Regions from separate parts of the Serratia ficaria genome, predicted to be linked through region 3. Evidence: predicted binding sites of a transcription regulator. Region 3 holds the regulator's gene; each other region holds the start of a gene.
The links. The regulator CRP, encoded in region 3, controls carbon source genes, mostly activating them, when cyclic AMP is high. The targets are predictions, from matches to a motif close to ATGTGANNNNNNTCACAT.
Positions count from the first base shown of each region.

Region 1: idnO (gluconate 5-dehydrogenase) is a predicted target of CRP. The motif match lies at 1,338-1,355, and genes of this name have one in related genera.
Region 2: CKW09_RS00190 (PTS mannitol transporter subunit IICBA) is a predicted target of CRP. The motif match lies at 1,783-1,800, and genes of this name have one in related genera.
Region 4: CKW09_RS12145 (YjcB family protein) is a predicted target of CRP. The motif match lies at 1,939-1,956, and genes of this name have one in related genera.

Region 1 is NZ_LT906479.1:3,615,925-3,619,887, forward strand. Features, by position in the region: gene idnD (L-idonate 5-dehydrogenase) at 1-482, opposite strand, end outside; gene idnO (gluconate 5-dehydrogenase) at 506-1,270, opposite strand; gene CKW09_RS17040 (LacI family DNA-binding transcriptional regulator) at 1,534-2,517, shown strand; gene CKW09_RS17045 (DUF1097 domain-containing protein) at 2,497-3,006, opposite strand; gene CKW09_RS17050 (MFS transporter) at 3,143-3,963, opposite strand, start outside.
Region 2 is NZ_LT906479.1:41,779-45,741, forward strand. Features, by position in the region: gene CKW09_RS00180 (Fic family protein) at 1-635, opposite strand, end outside; gene CKW09_RS00185 (DUF3053 domain-containing protein) at 787-1,506, shown strand; gene CKW09_RS00190 (PTS mannitol transporter subunit IICBA) at 2,050-3,963, shown strand, end outside.
Region 3 is NZ_LT906479.1:4,838,778-4,842,740, forward strand. Features, by position in the region: gene CKW09_RS22710 (hydrolase) at 1-134, shown strand, start outside; gene CKW09_RS22715 (YheU family protein) at 131-364, shown strand; gene CKW09_RS22720 (phosphoribulokinase) at 521-1,390, shown strand; gene CKW09_RS22725 (OsmC family protein) at 1,430-1,837, opposite strand; gene crp (cAMP-activated global transcriptional regulator CRP) at 2,218-2,850, shown strand; gene CKW09_RS22735 (YccS/YhfK family putative transporter) at 2,902-3,963, shown strand, end outside.
Region 4 is NZ_LT906479.1:2,562,656-2,566,618, reverse strand. Features, by position in the region: gene mrdA (penicillin-binding protein 2) at 1-1,735, opposite strand, end outside; gene CKW09_RS12145 (YjcB family protein) at 2,034-2,315, shown strand; gene lpxA (acyl-ACP--UDP-N-acetylglucosamine O-acyltransferase) at 2,599-3,390, shown strand; gene CKW09_RS12135 (oligopeptide/dipeptide ABC transporter ATP-binding protein) at 3,401-3,963, opposite strand, start outside.

The DNA of each region.
Region 1 (3,963 bases), 1.2 Mb from region 3:
GCGTGGATCGCCACCGCCAGCGGTTCAGCGAACACCATCACCTTGTCGTCGCGATCGGCGTCGAAGGCGATGCATTGCGCGCTGTCCACGATCTTGTACTGGGTAAAGGCGCCGTCGACGTGCGGGAAGTACATCGCGCTGCCGAAGAAGCGCATCCCGGTGCACTGGTTTTGCTGCTGCGCCAGGCAGTACTTGCACTGTCCGCAGGGTTTGCTGGGGTTGAGCGCCACCTTCTGCCCCGGCGTCAGCCGCGGCGAATCGCTGGCGACCACCTCGCCGATCACTTCGTGCCCCAGCACCATCGGCTGACGCACCTGAAAACTGCCGACTTTGCCTTCCTGATAGTAATGCAGGTCCGATCCGCAGATGCCGCCGCGGCTGATTTTCACCAGCGTGCCCTGCCCCCGGTAATTCACCTCCTGCGCCACCACCGCCACGTCATATTTGCCGTTGACCACGCAGGACTGGGTTTGAATTTTCATCTCAGCTCTCCAAAGTGGGCGCGTTACACCGCCGCAGACATGCCGCCATCGACAAACAGCAGGTGGCCGTTGACAAAATCGGACGCTTTGGAAGACAGGAACACCGCCGCGCCGATCAGTTCCTGCGGATCGCCCCAGCGCGCCGCCGGGGTGCGCTTGGTCAGCCAGGCGGTGAATTCCTGATTGTCGGCCAATGCCTGGGTCATTTCGGTTTTGAAATAGCCGGGGGCGATGCCGTTCACCTGAATATTGTAGCGCGCCAGCTCAACGCACATGCCGCGCGTCAGCATTTTCACCGCCCCTTTGGAAGCGGCGTAAGGGGTGATGGTGTCGCGGCCCAGCTCGCTCTGCATCGAACCGATATTGATAATCTTGCCGCTTTGGCGTTGAACCATATGGCGCGCTACCGCTTGCGACACCATAAACACCGCCTTCTGATTGACGGCGATAATGTCGTCCCAGTCTTGTTCCGGGAAATCGGTAAAGGGATGGCGACGCTGGATGCCGGCGTTATTGATCAACACGTCGATCGCGCCGACCTTCTCCTCGATGCGCTCGATGGCGGCGTGGATCGCCTGGGTGTCGGTAACGTCAAAAGCCGCCGCGTCGGCGCCGAATCCCTCGCTGCGCAGGCTGTCGACCGCGCGCAGGGCGTTCTCTTCGGTGGTCGCGTTGACCAGGATATGCGCGCCATACTGCGCCAAACCGCGCGCCAGCAGGAAACCGATGCCGCGCGAAGCGCCGGTAATCAATATTTTTTTATTATCCAGCGAAAACAGGTTGTTCATAACATTCCCCGGCAATCTCGTTCTGATTAGGACAGGCGTCTATCTCAGCGGATTGTTACCGGTAAAAACGTGATTGAGATCACTTAAAATCATGTTACTAAACCCTGTTACCCTTAACGTGAAGCCGCGCAGTGAATTGCGCCGGCAATGTCTTACACCTTATTGAATTATATGATTTTTATAGTTATCGGCATCGATTGTTATCACCGGATCGATTTGTTAACATGGCCTATCAGCCATGCCTCACCCCGTTAAGGCGCCGAATGAAAAACCAACGCGTTACGCTGCAGGATATTGCGCTGCTCGCCGGCGTGACCAAAATGACCGTCAGCCGCTATCTGCGTACGCCGGAAAAGGTGGCGGCCGACACCGCCGCGCGCATTGCTCAGGTGATGCAGGAAGTGAACTTTACCGACGGCGACGGCGCGCGCGCCAATCAGAAACCGCGCATCGGCGTGCTGATCCCGTCGTTCAATAATCAAATCTTCGCCGACCTGTTGGCGGGCATCGAATCCATCGCGCTGGAACAAGGCTATCAGACGCTGGTGGTGAACTATGATTACAGCCAGCAACGCGAAGAAGAACATATCGCCCAGCTGTTGGCTTACCCGATAGCCGGGCTGATCCTCACCGATTCGGCGCATACCCTGCGGGCGGAGAAATACCTCGCCGCGGCGAAAATCCCGGTGGCGCAGGTGATGGATCTGGACGGGCCGCCGGGGCGGATCGCGGTAGGTTTCGACAACCATCAGGCGGGTTACGACATGACCGAAGCGCTGCTCGCCAGCGGCAAGCGGCAGGTGGTCTATTTCGGCGCCATGTCAGACGCGCGCGACAACAAGCGTTATCAGGGATATTGCCGGGCGATGGAAAGCCAGGGGCTGACGCCGCGGCAGATCACCCCGCACCGGGTTTCTTCGGTGTCGGTCGGCGCCGACATGCTGGCGACGGCGCGCCGCCTCTATCCTGAGCTGGACGCCATCCTGTGCACCAACGACGATCTGGCGGTAGGCGTGCTGCAGGCCTGCCTGCGGCTGGGGCTGCGGGTGCCGCAGGATATCGCCCTGTCTGGCTTTCACGGCCTGGAGATCGGCCAGGCCACCACCCCGGGCATCGCCAGCGTGATCACCCCGCGTTTTGATATGGGCAAGGTGGCCACCGAAATCTTGCTGAAACGCATTAAAGGCGTGCCCTGCATCGAGCGCGTCGACCTGCACTACCGCATCTCACTCGGCGGCACTATTTGATTCGGCGCCTCGCTGCGTAGCCTGCGACCGCCGCGCCTTTTCGCCGCGCGCCGCCAGCCACAGGCCGCTGTTTTTCATCGCATAGCCGAACAGCAATCCCACCAGCAGCGACATCGTCACCCGCGGCCAGTCGCCGCCGCCGGCGAAGGTGGCGCAGGCGCCGATAAAGGTGCCGGGCACGAAGCTCAGCCACTGCTGCCGGGCCTGGATGCACATCAGAAAAGCCACTGCGCCGGTCAACAGGTAACCCAGCATATTCCATTCCGGCGCCAGTTTGCTGCCGTGAACGATCGCCATCGCCCAAAAGACCCCGCTGCAGCAGGTGAGCGTGGCGATCAACAACCCTTTCAACCCACCCTGCGGGCAGGCGAAATAGGCGGTGCAGCCGAGGAAACCGGCCCAGCCGATCAATCCCAGGCTGACGGCCACCCATCCCCAAACGCCGGAAAGGATCCCGGTAGTCACAGCAATGGCGAAAAGAACGTTCATACACCGACCCGCAGCAGAGAAAGCGCGCAGTTTACGCGAAAACCGGCAACATCAAGTGATATGAGTCACACAAACAATGCAATAACGGAAAACTAAATTTCAAAATAGTGCTGTAAATCACAAAACAGAACCAGCATCAGCGCGAGAACCCCGCACGGGTCACCATTAGGCTCAACAGCAGGCAAACTGCGGCGCTGGCCAGGAACAGCAGGTTGGCCGCCAGCTGCAGATCGGCATGGTCGATCACCACGCCCAACAGGATCGGCACCCAATTGGCGATATAGGCGATAACATAGAACAACGATATCAGCCGCGCATGGCTGGCCGGCGGCGAGATCAGGTTCACCAGGGTGGCGCTGCCGACGAAAATGGCCCCGTAGGCGTAACCGGCAATCGCCATGCCGACGGCGGCCAGCCCCAATGAATGGAGCTGGATCGCTGCGGCGAATATGCCCACCGACAGCGCCTGCGTCAGGCAGCCGCACAGCAGCGAGTGGCGCGCGTTGATGCGGCGGCTCAGCAGCTGGCTGATACCGGCGATGATCAGGTAAACCGCGATCGCATAGCCGAAGGCGCCGCGGCTGTGCATGCCCAGCAGCTTTTCCGACACGCTCGGGCCAATCGCCAGAATGCTGGCGGCTATCGCCCAACAGATGAACAAGGCGCCGGCGCAGAGGAAAAACCTGCCGCCGGTGGCGCGCAGGCCGTCGGCCAATGCGCTTTTCGCGGCCGGCTCCCCCAGTTGCCCCCCCGCTGCCGCGGCGGTCTCCGGCGCGCGCGGCCATTTGAGCATCACCCCCAGGGCGGCGACGGCGGCCACGCCCATGATGATAACGAACGGCGTCGAGGTGGCGTGAAAGCCGGTTTGCAATGCGACGCCGCTAAAAATCGGCCCCAGCGCCAGGCCGGTGGTGAAGGACAACGTCGCGATCAGGGCGGCGCTTTTGCCGCCGTCTT
Region 2 (3,963 bases), 410 kb from region 3:
TGCCACAAGCGGCCCATACGGCCGTTTCCATCGGTAAACGGATGAATAAATTCGAATTCATAATGAAATACGCAGCTGGCGATGAGCGCAGGAAGATCGGTTGTCTGTAGCCAGGTTAGCAATTGACGGACTAGCAGCGGCACTCGTTCTGCCGGGGGAGCCATATGAATGACGGTGGTGCCGTTCATGACGCCGAGGCCACCCTGGCGGTAGTGACCGGCGTCCGCCAGCAGGCTACTCATCAGCATGCGGTGCGCGCCGAGTAAATCGTTTTCTCTGTCCGGATGCCAATTACTCAGGTTCGTATAGCAGTGGATGGCATTCATGGCTTCCTGAACCTCGCGCGGCGGTGCAATGATGCGCTTACCGGCAATAATCGCGGTGATTTGCTCTTCGCTCAGCGTATTGCCCTCGATAGCCAGCGAGCCCTGAATGGTGCGAATGCGGTTTATGCGCCTTAGCCGCAACGTGTGCTCTTGTTCCGCTTGCATCGTCAAACGGGCCAACGCGGCCCCTACGTCTGTCGCCAGATGCAGAATGGAGGGGGTGATGGTCAACGGCGGTTGATAAGAGGACATGAGCAAGTTGGCCCGACGATAAACGTTGGAAAAGTGTACCATGCGTACGTGGTACACGCAGTACGCCGTTTTTAACCAGACAATGTTCACCGCAAACGGAATCGCGTATCGGATCGCCGTCAGTTGATCTATTCTTATAGGCGCACGGAGTGCAGAAAAAGGGACGGAGTCCGATGAAAAAGCAGGTTTATAACAGGAGTTATGTCACATGGCGGTAGGGATCCAGAGCAGAGGCTTCGCGCGTTGGTTGGCACCGGTATTGGCATTGTTGGTGGTCATGCAGCTGACCGCCTGCGGCGATAAAGAGCCGGAACAACGCAAGGCATTCATTGATTACTTACAGAACACGGTAATGCGCAGCGGGGCGAGCATACCCACGCTGAGCGAAGATCAGAAACAGAAATTCGGCAACTATGCCGGGGATTACGCCATTCTGGTCGGCTTTTCCCAGCAGTTGTCCAAGTCGGTCGATGCCAGCCTGACGCCGGCGCTGGATCAGATTAACCAGATCCGCACCGCGCAGGACTACATGAGCAAGCGCGACGCGCTGCAGCAATCGGTAGGGGCGTTGAACCTGCTCGGCCAGCAGATCCAGTCGGCCAAATCGCAGGCGGATACCGCCCGGGCGGCGTTGAAGCAGCCGGATGACCTGAAAGCGGTCTATAACCAGGCCTATGACAAAATCGTCACCGGCCCGGCGAATGCGCTGATGCCGGCCATCCCGACCACCGCCGGCTTCGTGCAGGATCTGGCGCAGGTGGGCGATTTCCTGCAGACCCAGGGCAATCAGGTGAGCTTCAACAACAATGGCGTCCAGTTCCGCACCGCCCAACAGGCGACGCAGTACAACACCATGATGTCGAACCTGGTGGCCAAGCAGCAGAATCTGCTGAATGCGCAACGGACCATCCAGAGCGTGATGCAGTAAGCCTTGCTCACGACGCATTAAAGGCCGGCTTGCCGGCCTTTATTATTTCCCCTCAGCGTTTCCAATAGCTTGCTCGCTTCTTGCGCTGCGCTTCTGTACTACACTTCGAGTAATCATTCCGTTTTATCATGTAGTTTTCTTTCATTCATCGCATCGCTATTTCCCGGCGGGATGAATGCTCACAGGGAAGATCGCCGCAGGGCCAGGATTCGGCCCGCGCAGGCAAAATAAATTGTGATGTTTATCACAAAATAAAAACAAACCCGAAATTTAAAAATGAGATATTAGTCACATTATTGTGCGATTTAGGCGCGCTTTATGGTCGTTGTGGCTTTTTTACACGGCATTAATGTGATCTTAATCACTATAAGTGGCGGTGTTGTGGGGTGTTATACGTGATGTTTGTCACAAAAATTTCGCGAAGTTCGCGTGGTCAATACGGCGTGATAGAGTCCACTGCGCATACAGCGATAAACACGGCTGGATCGTCACAACAATAATCACGCGCTCTATTGTCAGCGCGTAACAATAGGGGTGTGTTTTATGTTTTCACCAGACATCAAGGTTAAAGTGCAAAACTTTGGCCGCTTCCTGAGCAACATGGTGATGCCCAACATTGGCGCCTTTATCGCCTGGGGTATCATAACCGCGTTATTCATTCCTACCGGCTGGCTGCCGAATGAAACCCTGGCCAAGCTGGTCGGCCCGATGATCACCTACCTGCTGCCGTTGCTGATCGGTTATACCGGCGGGCGGCTGGTGGGCGGCGATCGCGGCGGCGTGGTCGGCGCCATCACCACCATGGGCGTGATCGTCGGCGCCGATATGCCGATGTTCCTCGGCGCGATGATCGCCGGCCCGTTGGGCGGCTGGGCCATCAAGCATTTCGACCGCTGGGTGGACGGCAAGATCAAAAGCGGCTTTGAGATGCTGGTGAACAACTTCTCCGCCGGCATCATCGGCATGCTGCTGGCGATCCTGGCCTTCCTGGGCATTGGCCCGCTGGTGGAGGTGCTGTCCAAACTGCTGGCGGCCGGCGTGCACGTCATGGTGGTGAACAACCTGCTGCCGCTGGCGTCGATCTTCGTCGAACCGGCGAAAATCCTGTTCCTGAACAACGCCATCAACCACGGCATCTTCTCGCCGCTGGGCATTCAGCAGGCCACAGAGGCCGGCAAGTCGGTATTCTTCCTGATTGAAGCCAACCCGGGTCCGGGCATGGGCGTGCTGATGGCCTACATGTTCTTTGGCCGCGGCAGCGCCAAGCAGTCTGCGGGCGGTGCGGCGATCATCCACTTCCTTGGCGGCATCCACGAAATTTATTTCCCGTACGTGCTGATGAACCCGCGCCTGCTGCTGGCGGTGATCCTGGGCGGCATGACCGGCGTCTTCACCCTGACGCTGCTGAACGGCGGCCTGGTGTCTCCGGCTTCCCCCGGCTCTATCCTGGCGATTCTGGCGATGACGCCGAAAGGCGCCTACTTCGCCAACATCGCGGCGGTGGTTGCGGCCTTTGCCGTGTCCTTCGTGGTCGCCGCATTCCTGCTGAAAACCTCGAAGGTGAAAGAGGACGACGATCTGGAAGAGGCCACCCGCCGCATGCAGGAAATGAAGTCCCAGTCCAAGGGCGGCGCAGCCGCTCAGGCGGCGGTCGACGGTGACCTGACCACCGTGCGTAAAATCATCGTCGCCTGCGATGCGGGCATGGGCTCCAGCGCCATGGGCGCCGGCGTGCTGCGCAAGAAAGTGAACGATGCCGGGCTGAACAACATTTCGGTGACCAACAGCGCCATCAACAACCTGCCGGACGATGTGGACCTGGTGATCACCCACCGCGATCTGACCGAGCGGGCGATGCGCCATGCGCCGCAGGCGCAGCATATTTCGCTGACCAACTTCCTCGACAGCAAGCTGTACAGCGATCTGGTCGAGCGCCTGGTCGCGGCCAACAAAACCACCGACCACCAGCAGAAGGTGATCGGCGCGCTGGACGACAGCTTCGAAGCCAGCGAGCAGAACCTGTTCAAACTGAGCGAAAGCAACGTGTTCCTCAACCTGCAGGCCAGCGATAAAGAGCAGGCGATCCGCTTCGCCGGCGAGCAGCTGGTGAAGGGCGGCTACGTCGAGCCGGAATACGTCGCGGCGATGCTGGAGCGCGAAAAACTCACCTCCACCTACCTGGGCGAATCGATCGCCGTGCCGCACGGCACCATCGAGGCCAAGGATCGGGTGCTGCGCACCGGCGTGGTGTTCTGCCAGTATCCGCAGGGCGTGCGCTTCGGCGAAGAAGAAGACGAAGTGGCCCGCCTGGTGATCGGCATCGCCGCCCGCAACAACGAGCATATCCAGGTGATCACCAGCCTGACCAATGCGCTGGACGATGAGGACGTCATCGAACGCCTGGCGCACACCACCAGCGTGCAGGAAGTGCTGGAGCTGCTCGGCGGCAAGAAAGCC
Region 3 (3,963 bases):
GCAACATCGAATACCAGCTGACCGAGTTTGGCGGCCACGTCGGCTTCGTTGGCGGCACGCTGAAAAAACCGCAAATGTGGCTGGAATATCGCATTCCATCCTGGCTATCCCCTTATCTGGACATCCCGACGTGATTATCCCCTGGAAAGAATTGGCAACCGACACCCTGAACAGCCTGATCGAATCCTTTGTGCTGCGGGAAGGCACCGACTACGGCGAACATGAACGCTCGCTGGAACAGAAGGTGGAAGACGTGCGCCGCCAGCTGAAAAGCGGCGAAGTGGTGCTGATGTGGTCGGAGCTGCATGAAACCGTCAACATCATGCCGCGCGGGCAGCTACGCGCCGGGCAGGAAGAAATTTAGTGGTTATCGGTTCTATGACTGACGGAAAAAATCAGGTAACAATGGGCCATTGCAAACCAGCGCGCGAGATTTTGCCCCCGGCGAAAGGGCGTCAAACAAACCCATAACCATATCTGAATCTGACGCCGGCGCATTTAACACGGAGTGACAACCATCATGTCTGCCAAACATCCCGTTATCGCGGTGACCGGCTCCAGCGGAGCCGGCACCACCACCACCAGCGTGGCGTTCCGCAAGATTTTCCAGCAGCTCAACATTCGCGCCGCGGAGCTCGAAGGCGACAGCTTCCACCGCTATACCCGGCCGGAAATGGACGCGGCGATCCGCAAGGCGCGCGACCTGGGGCGGCATATCAGCTACTTCGGCCCCGAGGCCAACGATTTCGGCCTGCTGCAGCAGAGCTTTATCGAGTACGGCAAAAACGGCACCGGCCGCTCGCGCAAGTACCTGCACACCTATGACGAGGCGGTGCCCTACAATCAGGTGCCCGGCACCTTCACCCCCTGGGAGCCGCTGCCGGCGCCGACCGACGTGCTGTTTTACGAGGGCCTGCACGGCGGCGTGGTCACCGAACACAACGACGTGGCCAACCATGTCGACCTGCTGGTCGGGGTGGTGCCGATAGTCAACCTGGAATGGATCCAGAAGCTGATCCGCGATACCGGCGAGCGCGGCCATTCCCGCGAGGCGGTGATGGACTCTGTCGTGCGTTCGATGGAAGACTACATCAACTACATTACGCCGCAGTTCTCGCGCACCCACATCAACTTCCAGCGCGTGCCGACGGTGGACACCTCCAACCCGTTCGCCGCCAAGGCGATCCCCTCGCTGGATGAAAGCTTCGTGGTGATCCACTTCCGCGGGCTGGATCAGATTGATTTCCCCTACCTGCTGGCGATGCTGCAGGGCTCGTTCATCTCGCACATCAACACGCTGGTGGTGCCGGGCGGCAAAATGGGGCTGGCGATGGAGCTGATTATGGCGCCGCTGGTGCAACGGCTGCTGGAAGGCAAGAAGATCGAATGATAGCGCACGGGCGCAGCGCTGGCCGCGCCCGTTAACCGGTTATTCCGGGCTGCGGATCTCGAAGCTGTGGGTCACGCTGGCGGCCTTGTTCAGCATCAGCGCGACCGAACAATACTTCTCGGCCGACAGGTTGACCGCCCGCTCAACGATCTTGTCGGTCAGATGCTGGCCGGTCACGATGAAATGCAGGTTGATACGGGTAAACAGGCGCGGCGCTTCTTCGCGGCGTTCGGAGGTCAGTTTGACTTCGCAGTCGCGCACGTCGTTGCGGCCTTTTTGCAGGATCGACACCACGTCGATCGCGCTGCAGCCGCCCACCGACATCAGCACCATTTCCATCGGGCTGGGCGCCTTGTCGCCGGCGTTGCCGTCCATCAGCACCTGATGGCCTGACGCCGATTCACCCAGAAACGTTAACCCTTCCACCCACTTGACTCTTGCCTGCATACTGGTCACTCCGGTTGATTTCTTAAAATCAGGGTACGCTTTCGCATAGAAACAGGCAACGGAACCTGATGCTAATCATGCTGAAGCGAGACAACACAAGACACCCGCCTTACTCTGTGCTACAAACAGAGCCGCAATAAATCTTTCCGGGACACTGATTTCAGGGAAACGCCCAGGGAAAGGCTCCTTTACCGGTATGTTAATAGAATGTAGCTTGCAGCTCTCCCGGCAAGTTAATATGCTAGAGCGACAGCGTATATTTATGACACGCCTCAAAACCTGCCGATAGCCCTCGCTCAGACAACGGCTACAGGCACGTTTTACAGGGAACTCTGACCCCTGTGACACAAGGCAGCGATAACAACAGAGGATAACAGCGAATGGTTCTCGGCAAACCGCAAACAGACCCTACTCTCGAATGGTTCCTGTCTCATTGCCATATCCACAAATATCCATCGAAGAGTACGCTGATTCACCAAGGTGAAAAGGCCGAAACGCTTTACTACATCGTGAAAGGCTCCGTAGCGGTGCTGATCAAGGATGAAGAAGGTAAAGAGATGATCCTGTCCTACCTCAACCAGGGGGATTTCATCGGCGAGCTCGGATTGTTTGAAGAAGGTCAGGAGCGCAGCGCCTGGGTTCGGGCGAAGACCGCCTGTGAAGTGGCTGAAATTTCCTATAAGAAATTCCGTCAGCTGATCCAGGTTAACCCAGACATCCTGATGCGCCTGTCCGCCCAGATGGCAAGCCGCCTGCAGGTCACCTCCGAGAAAGTGGGCAACCTCGCCTTCCTGGACGTTACCGGCCGCATCGCGCAAACCCTGCTGAACCTGGCGAAACAGCCTGATGCCATGACCCACCCGGACGGCATGCAGATCAAGATCACCCGTCAAGAAATCGGCCAGATCGTCGGCTGCTCACGCGAAACCGTTGGCCGTATTCTGAAAATGCTGGAAGACCAAAACCTGATCTCCGCCCACGGCAAAACCATTGTCGTCTACGGCACGCGTTAATCACTGAAAAAACGGCGCAGCGATGCGCCGTTTTTTTATCTGCAGCCTGCGATGTGGCGCCGCCTGATCTACCACCCCGAAGTCAACTACGCACTGCGGCAAACGCTGGTGCTGTGCCTGCCGGTACTGCTCGGCCTGCTGATTGGCCAGCTGCAGCTCGGCCTGCTGTTTTCGCTGGTTCCCGCCTGCTGCAACATCGCCGGGCTGGACACGCCCCATAAACGCTTCTTTAAACGTCTGATCGTCGGCGGTTCGCTGTTCGCGCTCAGCAGCCTGCTGTTGCAACAGGCGCTGCTGTGGCAGGTGCCGCTGCCGGCGCTGATGCTCGGCCTGGCGCTGCTGCTCGGCGTCAGCGGGGAAATCAGCCCGCTGCACGCCCGGCTGCTGCCGGCGGCGCTGGTGGCCGCCATTTTTTCCCTCAGCATGGCCGGTACGGTGCCGATCTGGCAGGCGCCGCTGCTGTACGTCATCGGCACCGCCTGGTACGGCCTGTTCACCTGGTTCTGGTTCAAGCTGTGGAAAGAGCAGCCGATGCGCGAGTCTTTGAGCCAGCTGTATCTGGAGCTGGCGGACTACTGCGAGGCCAAATATTCGCTGCTGACCCAGCACACCGATCCGCAAACCGCGCTGCCGCCGCTGCTGGTGCGCCAGCAAAAGGTGATGGATCTGATCGGCCTGCTGTATCAGCAGCTCAACTTCCTGCCGCACGCCAGCAATCTGGAGCAAAAACGCCTGCTGCGCACCTTCCAGGTGGCGCTGGATCTGCAGGAGCACATTACCGTCAGCCTGCATCAGCCGGAAGAGGTGCAAAAACTGGTGGAGCAAAGCCAGGCCGAAGCGATTATCCGCCGCAACGCCCAGGTGATCGCCGGCCGGCTGCGCGTGGTGGCGCACGATATCCTCTATCATCAGCATTCGCAGCGCTTCAATATGACCCATGAACTGGCGGCGTTGGAGAAGGTGGCGGCGCAGCATGCCGACAACCCGGTCGGCCAGTTCTGCTATTACCATTTCAGCCGCATCGCCCGCCTGCTGCGCACCCAGCGCCCGCTGTACCGTCGCGATCTGATGGCCAATCAGAGCCGCCTGCCGTTCTGGCCGGCGCTGGCCAGC
Region 4 (3,963 bases), 2.3 Mb from region 3:
ACAGCGTATAGAAAATATGGTCGCGCAGGCGCACCGGGATCATTTTGGCGTTGTAGGTCTGGTTCTCCTTCAGACTGAAGACCTGCGAAGTGCCGGACTTGGCGGCGATGTGATACGGCGCGGTATGGAACAGCTTATAGCCGGTGCCGTTCGGCAGGTTGGCCATGCCGTACATGCCGTTGCGCACGATGCCCCAGTACGGCGATTTGGCGTCGCCGATCTGCGCCTCTCGCGCCGGCGGCTGATAGCGGCTGACCAGATTGCCCCGCTGCATGGAATACAGCAGGTGCGGCGTTTTGACCCGCCCGTCGTTGATCAGCGTGGTCAGCGCCTTGACCATCTGGATCGGCGTAGCGACCCAGTAGCCCTGCCCAATGCCCACCGACACGGTGTCGCCCTGATACCAGGGTTTTTTATGCACTTTCTGCTTCCAGTCGCGGCTGGGCAGCACGCCGCGGTACTCTTCATGCAGATCGATGCCGGTCAGTTGGCCGTAGCCGAACCGGCTCAGCCAGCTGTGGATGCGGTCGATGCCCATTTCGAACGCCACCTGGTAAAAGAAGGTGTCGGCCGATTCTTCGATGGCCTTGGTCACGTTCAACATGCCGTGGCCGGTCTTCAGCCAGTCGCGATAGCGCCGCTGGGTGCCGGGCAGCGTCCAGGTCGGCGCGCCGAAGAAGGTGGTGTTGGGGGTGATCACGCCGGCGAACAGCGCCGATGTGGCCATGTAAGGCTTCACCGTCGAAGCCGGCGGGTACAGCCCCTGGGTGACGCGGTTGATCAATGGCAGGTTCGGGTTGCTCAGCAGCGATTTGTAGGCCTTATAGCTGATGCCCTTAACGAAAGGATTGGGGTCATAGCTGGGGCTGGACACCATCGCCAGAATGCCGCCGTCGCGCGGGTCTTCCACCACTACCGCCGCGCGCTGGCCCTTCAGCACCGATTCGATGTACTGCTGCAAATGCAGATCCAGCGTCAGGTAAATGTTTTTGCCGGCCTGCGGCGGCTGCTCCTTCAGCAGGCGGATCACCCGCCCGTGGTTATCCACCTCCACCTCCTGATAACCGGTGGTGCCGTGCAGCTCGGACTCGTAATAACCTTCGATGCCCTGCTTGCCGATATTGTGATCGGCGGCGTAGTTTTCGCTCAGCCCCGCCTTATCCAGCCGCTTCAGGTCGCCGTCGTTGATTTTGGAAACATAGCCCACCACGTGCGCCAGCTGCGCGCCGTATGGATATTCGCGCTGCTGATAGGTATCGATGGCGACCCCGTCAAAACGGTACTGATTGACGGCGAAACGCGCCACTTCGGTGTCGTTCAGTCCGGCTTTCAGCGTCACCGGCTTATAGCGGCTGTTGTGGTGCATCTCGTCGCGAAAGGCGCTGATGTCCTCCGGCGTCAGATCGACGATCGGGGTTAATGCCTGCAGCAATGCGGCCATGTCGTCGATTTTGCTCGGGGTCACTTCGATCTGGTACAGGGTGATGTTGCGCACCAGCGGAATGCCGTTGCGATCGAAAATCAGCCCGCGGCTGGGGGCGATCGGCAGCATTTTGATGTCGTTCTGGTTAGAGCGCGTTTGGTAGAAGGCATGCTGCTTAACCTGAAGCCGATACAGGTTAACGATCAGCGCGCCGAAGCAGAAAATCACCAACGCCAGCGCGATGCCGGCCCGGCGGATAAACAGCATTTCTTCGGCGGAATGGTCGCGAATTTTTTCTTTTAATAGGGCCATGCGGTGCCGGATACCTTCTTGCGTCACATTTTCCCTGCTAAATCAGGGAAGTGAAAAGCCGGCAAGCATAGCGTTATTGGTTCGGCCCCCCCATTAAAAGGTTGCTAATGAAATGGCATAAATGTTTCAGCATGTTGGAATGTTACCGATGGCCGATTTTTAGCCGGTTCAGGCATTGAGCGGGCCTTTATTCCGGTGCTACAATGTGACGCAGATCACACCAAACCCACTTATTGCTCCGCATTCACCTACCGGCGCCCTGCCGGAATGCGGCTTTTGTTACCAAGGATCGAGTTCGATGAGTACCATTGCCACCGGTTTTATCATGATGCGCTGGGAGTTGCTGAGCGCCGTCATGATGTTCATTGCCAGCCAGTTAAACGTCGTTTGCCGCAAAGCCAGCCGCAACGGCATGGCGTTCATGTTCAGCAGCCTCGGGCTGTTCACCACCTTCTGGTTCGTGATGGGGCTGATGGGCATCAGCTTCAGCCTGGAAGCCTTTACCCAGTTCTGGTCCAACGCCTGGGACATGTACGTGGAAGTGGTCAGCAATACCCCGACCGACTGGCCGATGCCTTAACGAACGCTCAGACCGGCGGCCGGCTTTCATGCCTGGCCTGTCGCCGGACATTGTCTGTCGCTCATCACATCCCATTATTCCCGAATGGTTCAGTAAATAAATAAAATATAACCTGATGGTCTGAGCGCTGTCGGGGAGTATGCTGACGCCATGTAACGGCATAAGGCCAATCGGCCTGCTCCGCTCTTTCCGTTTTTATCCTCATTAATCCAGGATCCGGCTTAATAACCCACCGATGACAGTCTGGCTGATGGATACGCCCAGCGCCCCATCAGGAAATATCATGATTTCTCCTTCTGCCCGCATCGCCGCCAACAGCGTGATCGAACCGGGCGTGATTATCGGCCCCGGCGTCAGCATCGGCCCCTTTTGCGTGATTTCCGCCGGCGTGGAGATTGGCGCAGGTACGGCGATAGCCTCCCATGTGGTGATCAATGGGCGAACGCGCATCGGCCGCGACAACGTCATTGGGCAATTCTCCTCGATCGGTGAAATGAATCAGGATCTGAAACCGACCGATGACGATGTTTCGCTGATCCTCGGCGACCGCAATCGCATCGGCAGCCGCGCCACGCTGCATCGCGGCAGCCCGCAGGGCGCCCGATGCACCGCCCTCGGCAATGACAATTTGTTGCTGGATAATGTGCACATCGCCCATGATTGCCGGGTCGGCGACCGCACCCGCATCGGCAACAACAGCGGCCTGGCCGGGCACGTAACGCTGGGCGATGCGGCCTGGATCGGCGCACTGTGCGGGGTGCATCAGTTTTGCGTTATCGGCCCGCACGCGCGGTTGGCCGACGGCGCCTTTCTGGTGCAGGACCTGCCGCCGTTTATCGATGGAGGCGGCGGCGGCCACGCCAGGCCGCAGGGAGTACATCAGCTGGCGCCGGCATTTCAAACCGCCGACGCGCAACAGCAACGGGTGATCCTCAGCCTGTACGATATGCTCTACCAGCGCTCGATGGCGCTGGAAGACGTCAGGGAGCAGGTCGCCAGGCTCAGCGTGGAATACCCGTTGCTGCGCCTGTTCGCCGCGTTCTTTTCCCAATCGACTCGCGGCGTGATCCGTTGAAAACGGCGCATTACGCCTTATGGCAGCGCACCGCCGCCCCGCTCGGGCTGGCCCGCAGCGCCTGCGGCCGTTCGCAGCCTTCGCCGGCATAGGGGCAGCGCTCGCGGAAATAGCAGCCGGTCGGCAGTTGACGATTGCCCGGCAACTCTCCCTTGCGGTCTTCGATGGCGCTGTCGCTCAACGCCCGCCCGGCGCGCGGCACCGAATCCAGCAGCAGCCGGGTATAGGGATGCTGCGGCCGGCGCAGCACCTGCTCGCTGCGCCCCAACTCCACGATTTGCCCCAGGTACATCACCGCCACCCGGTCGCTCATGTGCCGCACCACCGCCACGTTGTGCGAGATCAGCACGTAGGTCAGGTTGCGCTGCCGCTGCAGCTCGACCAACAGGTTGAGGATCTGCGCCTGTACCGAGATATCCAGCGCCGAGGTCGGCTCATCCAGCACGATGATGTCCGGCGCCGAAGACAGCGCGCGGGCTATGGAGATACGCTGCCGTTGCCCGCCGGAAAACTCGTGCGGCAGCCGGTCGAGGGTTTCCGGCCGCAGCCCCACCTGCCGCGCCAGCTCAGCCG